DNA from 2 places in the Bacillus sp. JZ109 genome. Region 2 is predicted to be linked to the other one. Evidence: riboswitches for the same ligand, from Rfam matches in the RefSeq annotation. Region 2 holds a riboswitch; the other holds the start of a gene.
The links. Region 2 has a riboswitch for cyclic di-AMP ahead of ktrA (potassium uptake protein KtrA). Riboswitches for the same ligand answer to the same signal wherever they lie in the genome.
Positions count from the first base shown of each region.

Region 1: it holds a riboswitch for cyclic di-AMP, as region 2 does, so the genes downstream of both, kimA (potassium transporter KimA) here and ktrA (potassium uptake protein KtrA) in region 2, are expected to answer to the same signal.

Region 1 covers NZ_CP096388.1:3,566,244-3,569,663, reverse strand. Annotated here, with positions in the region: gene M1D94_RS18855 (cellulose biosynthesis cyclic di-GMP-binding regulatory protein BcsB) at 1-1,321, shown strand, start outside; cyclic di-AMP (ydaO/yuaA leader) riboswitch at 1,457-1,600, shown strand; gene kimA (potassium transporter KimA) at 1,793-3,420, shown strand, end outside.
Region 2 covers NZ_CP096388.1:1,051,249-1,054,668, reverse strand. Annotated here, with positions in the region: gene gbsR (transcriptional regulator GbsR) at 1-314, shown strand, start outside; gene bslA (biofilm surface layer hydrophobin BslA) at 512-1,057, shown strand; cyclic di-AMP (ydaO/yuaA leader) riboswitch at 1,202-1,350, shown strand; gene ktrA (potassium uptake protein KtrA) at 1,423-2,091, shown strand; gene ktrB (Ktr system potassium transporter KtrB) at 2,098-3,420, shown strand, end outside.

The sequences.
Region 1 (3,420 bases), 1.6 Mb from region 2:
AAAAGGAGAAAACCTTCTGCTTGCGGAGCGGGTGCTGAAAGCAGAGGGCAAACAGCAGCCGGTTCTGTTTGCGCAAGCAGCGTCCGAGGACGCGCTCACTAAAAAAATCAGCGTGATGACAGATCAGACATACACAGGCCAGCTCAGCGGCGATACACTTTCAATCAGCAAGCTTCAGCAGACTGAAAAAAAAGAAAGCGATAAGCTGACCCTTGAGAATTTTGGAGCGGGCGATATCACAATTGGAGCTGACAAAACATCTTCAGCACATTATTTTTATCCGGCTTCGGCTGTTTTAGATGAAAACCAATTGGCGAAGCTGTCGCTTAAACTGAAAAAGTCTGAAACGATTCAAGCCTCAACGGCTGAAAACGAGTCAGTCTCTCAGGCCGCAGAACTGAAAGTGATGATCAACGGCCAGCCGCACTCGGTCCGGCTTGATGAATTAGGAAAAGAAGATAAAAACGGATTCTATCATGTCACAGTGAAAGTGGACCCTAAGCTGCTGCAAAAAAAACGCTACATTGATATTCAGTTCGTCACGACCGGTTTAAAGGAAAACAACCCTTGCAACACCACTGATGAAGAAAAGTGGGTTTTTATCGATAAAAATAGTACATTATCATACGCCATCAAAGGCATGTCTCCGTCAGCGGATTTTCAAGAGTGGCCGCTGCCTTACGCCGGAAACCAGGATCAAACAACGTTAATCGTGCTTCCTGACACCGTAAGCCAATCGAAGCTAGAGGAGCTTTCTCTCGTGACGGAATCCTTTGGCAGCGAAGCACAGCATTCATATACGGTAAAGAAATCATCTGACGTTACAGCAAATGATGCAAAAGGACGAAACCTCATTTTCATAGGAGGGATCAATCAATTTTCTCTTCTGAAGGAGAAATCATCAGATCTGCTTGTGCCGCAGGAAAAGAACGGATCGTTTGATGTATCTGGTTTCGAGATGCTGAATGAGACGACAAAACAAGTGGTATTTACCCAAGCATCGGTTTGGGATTCACGCTATACAATGGCTGTCTTTGCACCGTCAAAAGGAGATGGCACGGCTGTCACAAAAGAGATCATCAGTTATCTGAACAGCAACGATGAGTCGGCAACCGTCCTTAATGAAACAAACAGCCAGCAGGTGTTTACAAACCACCAGCAGCTCAAATCGGAAACAAACAGTTCCGATGCAGAACAACCAACACAGGATCATAGCCAGAAATGGATGTATATTGGTGTGCTGGCACTCATTATGGTGGTTGCGGCAGTGTTCATTTGGATTGCCGTAAGACGCAGAAAAAGAAAGACAGATACAGAATAAAACAGAGGCGATTTTAGCCTCTGTTTTTTTATTTTTGGTAAGTAAATTCCATTTGTGGAACCTGTCATTTTATTTTTTTCTCTCAGCCAATAAGCCTCTTTACAACGTGCGGGAACGGGAGTATGATCTCTTTTAGAAAACAAATCGCTTAATCTGAAATCAGAGCGGGGGACCCAATAGAACGGCTTTTTGCCGTTGGGGTGAATCCTTTTTAGGTAGGGCTAACTCTCATATGCCCGAATCCGTCAGCTAACCTCGTAAGCGTTCGTGAGAGGAGATGAATGAAACCTGTGTTCGATGTTATGGCACAGGGGCATCCGTTTGCCTCTGTGTTTTTTGTTGTTCATTTTTGAATGCAAATCGCATACAGAGACATCATAGCAGAAAGGACTATCAACAACATGTGAGAGCAAGACACTGATGTTTTATTGTTTTAATTGAAAAATGAGAAATTAAAAGGGGAAGACATCGATGTATCATTCAATCAAACGTTTTTTGATTGGGAAACCACTAAAATCCCAAGCAGCTGGAGAGCAAAAACTGACGAAATTAAAAGCCTTGGCTATGCTTTCCTCAGATGCGCTGTCATCTGTTGCATATGGGACAGAACAAATTCTAATCATTTTGGCAACAATCAGTGCTGCCGCATTTTGGTACTCCATTCCGATTGCGGTTGGCGTTCTCATATTACTGCTCGCGCTGATTCTTTCATACAGGCAAATTATTTACGCTTATCCGCAGGGCGGCGGGGCGTATGTCGTTTCTAAAGAAAATCTCGGTGAAAAACCGGGATTGATTGCGGGCGGTTCATTGCTTGTTGATTATATTTTAACAGTAGCGGTAAGTATTTCCGCAGGCACGGACGCCATCACGTCAGCCTTTCCTGCATTGCATGATTATCATGTGCCGATCGCTATTTTTCTCGTGTTAGTGATTATGATTTTGAACCTGCGCGGTCTTTCGGAATCGGCATCCATTCTTGCCTACCCGGTTTATCTGTTTGTGGTGGCGCTTTTGGTTCTCATTGCAGTCGGGTTGTTTAAACTCATGACAGGACAAATAGACCAGCCAGCCCATCATACACCGCTGGGCACACCAGTAGCCGGCATTACGCTGTTTTTGCTGCTTAAGGCTTTTTCCTCCGGATGCTCAGCGTTGACCGGGGTTGAGGCCATTTCTAACGCGATACCTGCATTCAAAAACCCGCCTGCGCGAAACGCGGCAAGAACGCTTGCGATGATGGGGATTTTGCTGGCGATTCTGTTTTCCGGCATCACGGTGCTCGCGTACGGGTATGGTACGGCGCCGAAGCCTGATGAAACAGTGGTTTCACAAATTGCGTCCGAAACCTTCGGACGGAATGTGTTCTACTATGTCATCCAAGGTGTCACATCGCTTATTTTGGTTCTTGCGGCAAATACGGGATTTTCAGCCTTCCCGCAGCTTGCCTTCAACCTGGCGAGAGACCAGTATATGCCGCGAATGTTTACAGTCAGGGGCGACCGCTTAGGCTTCTCAAATGGGATTATCTTTTTAGGCTTTGCCTCCATTGTTCTCATTATCTTATTCGGAGGACAGACGGAGCACTTAATCCCGTTATATGCTGTGGGCGTATTTATTCCATTTACGCTTTCACAAACCGGCATGTGCATGAAATGGATCAAGCAAAAACCAAAAGGCTGGATCGGAAAAATGCTGATCAACTCCTGCGGTGCTCTGATATCGTTTATGGTTCTATCCATTCTGTTTGTGACGAAGTTTAATGTCGTATGGCCTGTGTTAATCTTTATGCCTATCGTCGTTTTGCTGTTTTTTGCGATTAAAAATCACTATACAGCGGTTGGTGAACAGCTTCGCATCGTAGACAAAGAGCCGGAAGAAATCAAAGGCACCGTTGTGATTGTGCCTGTGGCCGGTGTCACCACCGTCGTGCAAAAATCGATTCACTATGCGAAATCACTGTCCGATCAAGTGATCGCCGTTCACGTGTCATTTGACAGAGAACAGGAAAAGAAATTCGAAAAACGCTGGGAAGAGCTTAATAACGGCGTGCGTCTCGTTACGCTTCACTCCTCGTACAGAAGCCTTGTCCATCCGTT
Region 2 (3,420 bases):
AAAAAACATTTCACCGGGGCATCCGCAAGCATACATTTGTGGCTGAGAAGGATTTCTTTAAATTTTTCACAAATTTCTTTCCACCTAAATGGGAGCGGGAGGTTCAAGTGAATGTAACAGCGATCGAGGAAGCACAAGCTGATTTACAAAAGGTTTTAAGCAAGGAAGATCTCGATGAGGATATCAAAAATGAAGCACTGCAGTTATATGATCAGCTGGAAAGCTCTAAAGCTTACTATGACTGGCTGAAACGGCTTGCTGAATCGGTGCAGACCGGAGAAATTTTTAAATTTATACCGATCGAAACAAAGTAAAGCAGAAAACGCCTGGGAAACCAGGCGTTTTTTTGATATAACTACTACAAATTTGAAAAATACGGGAAAAACACCCCATTTACTTCCAAAATATTTGATGGTAATTTTATGTAGGTAAAATTTGTATTTGGCCTTTCAGAGGAGGTGAAAAGCGGGCAGGCCTGTTTAATTTATCATTTTTTAGGGGGAATTTTGTTATGAAACGCAAATTATTATCTTCTTTGGCAATTAGTGCATTAAGTCTCGGGTTACTCGTTTCTGCACCTACAGCTTCTTTCGCGGCTGAATCTACATCAACTAAAGCTCATACTGAATCCACTATGAGAACACAGTCTACAGCTTCATTGTTCGCAACAATCACTGGCGCCAGCAAAACGGAATGGTCTTTCTCAGATATCGAATTGACTTACCGTCCAAACACGCTTCTCAGCCTTGGCGTTATGGAGTTTACATTGCCAAGCGGATTTACTGCAAACACGAAAGACACATTGAACGGAAATGCCTTGCGTACAACACAGATCCTCAATAACGGGAAAACAGTAAGAGTTCCTTTGGCACTTGATTTGTTAGGAGCTGGCGAATTCAAATTAAAACTGAATAACAAAACACTTCCTGCCGCTGGTACATATACTTTCCGTGCGGAGAATAAATCATTAAGCATCGGAAATAAATTTTACGCAGAAGCCAGCATTGACGTGGCTAAGCGCAGCACTCCTCCGACTCAGCCTTGCGGTTGCAACTAATGTAAAAGACCGGTTAACGCCGGTCTTTTTTGCGTTTTACCCTCCCCTTTTTCTCTAATCCCCGTTATCTTTTTTCTGGTTTAAAATTTAAATTGACAAACACTAGAAACAGGAGTAAATTCTTGAGTGTTCAATTTCATACAGTCTCTTTTACCGCTTAATCAAACACGAACGGGGGAACCAACGATTGGCTGTTTTATTAACAGCCTTGGGGTGAATCTTACTAAGTAAGAGGGGGTACTCTGAATCCCTAATCCGACAGCTAACCTCGTAGGCGTATACAGAGAGGAGGTCTATTATCGGCCATTCTTTGCAATGGTCTTTTTTGCTTCAAAAACGTTAATTCACTAAGGGAGATATGAACATTGGGAAGAATTAAAAATAAGCAATTTGCCGTGATCGGGCTGGGCCGGTTTGGCGGCAGCATTTGTAAAGAACTTCATAGAATGGGGCATGAGGTCCTTGCGGTTGATATCAACGAAGAAAAGGTCAATGCATATGCTTCTTACGCCACTCATGCGGTAATTGCCAACGCCACCGAAGAAAACGAATTGCTTTCATTAGGAATACGCAATTTTGAATATGTAATTGTTGCCATCGGAGCAAATATTCAAGCGAGTACGCTGACCACCCTATTATTAAAGGAGCTTGATATTCCAAATATTTGGGTGAAGGCTCAAAACTATTATCATCACAAGGTGCTTGAAAAAATCGGCGCTGACCGGATTATTCATCCTGAAAAAGATATGGGAGTTAAAATCGCACAAAGCCTTTCAGACGAAAATGTTTTGAATTACATTGATCTATCTGATGAATACAGTATTGTCGAGCTGTTGGCTACGCGCAAGCTTGATTCAAAATCGATTATTGACCTGAATGTAAGAGCAAAGTACGGCTGCACGATCCTGGCCATCAAACATCATGGAGATATCTGTCTTTCCCCCGCGCCTGAAGACATCATTCACGAGCAAGATTGCCTGGTGATCATGGGCCACAAAAAGGATATTAAACGTTTTGAAAACGAAGGGATGTAGACAAAGGTGACACTTCAAAAGGATAAAGTGATCAAATGGGTTCGGTTTACACCGCCTCAAGTGCTTGCCATTGGTTTTTTCCTTACCATTATCATCGGGGCTGTCCTATTAATGCTTCCGATTTCCACTACGAAGCCATTGTCATGGATAGATGCCCTTTTTACTGCGGCTTCCGCTACAACTGTTACAGGGCTTGCTGTTGTCGATACCGGTACTCAATTTACGGTATTCGGGCAAACAGTAATTATGGGGCTGATTCAGATTGGCGGGCTTGGATTTATGACATTTGCGGTCTTGATCGTCATGATATTAGGAAAAAAAATCGGATTAAAAGAACGAATGCTCGTCCAGGAAGCCTTAAACCAGCCGACAATCGGCGGTGTCATTGGCCTTGTCAAAGTCCTGTTTGTGTTTTCGATCAGTATTGAATTGATAGCAGCACTCATTTTATCCATCCGGCTTGTACCTCAATACGGCTGGTCATCCGGCTTGTTTGCAAGTTTGTTTCACGCAATATCTGCTTTTAACAATGCCGGGTTTTCGTTGTGGCCTGATAATTTGATGAGCTACGTTGGCGATCCTACAGTGAACCTCGTGATTACTTTCTTATTTATTACAGGAGGGATCGGATTTACGGTTCTGTTTGATGTGATGAAAAATCGGCGTTTTAAAGCTTTTTCTTTACATACAAAGCTCATGCTTACAGGAACGCTGATGTTGAATGCGATTGCTATGCTTGCGATCTTTATTTTAGAATACAGCAACCCCGGCACGCTTGGCCACCTGCATATAGTGGATAAACTGTGGGCGTCCTATTTTCAGGCAGTGACGCCGAGAACCGCAGGCTTCAATTCTCTAGATTTCGGCAGCATGAGAGAAGGAACAATTGTATTTACTTTATTATTGATGTTTATCGGAGCAGGAAGCGCATCAACGGCGAGCGGCATTAAGCTGACTACGTTCATCGTGATTTTAACATCTGTTATTGCTTACTTGAGAGGTAAAAAAGAAACGGTTATTTTCCGCCGTTCCATCAAATATCCGATTATCATTAAAGCTTTAGCTGTGAGCGTCACCAGTTTGTTCATCGTGTTTTTAGGGATTTTCGCCCTGACGATGACAGAACAAGCGTCATTTCTTCAAATTGTGTTTGAAACCTTTTCCGCATTCGGAACTGTCGGCCTTACGATGGGGCTTACTCCTGAACTGACAACAGCTGGCAAGTGTATCATTATTGTCATCATGTTTATCGGAAGAATTGGTCCTTTAACGTTCGTGTTTTCATTCGCAAAAACAGAGCAATCAAATATCCGTTACCCTGACGGCGAA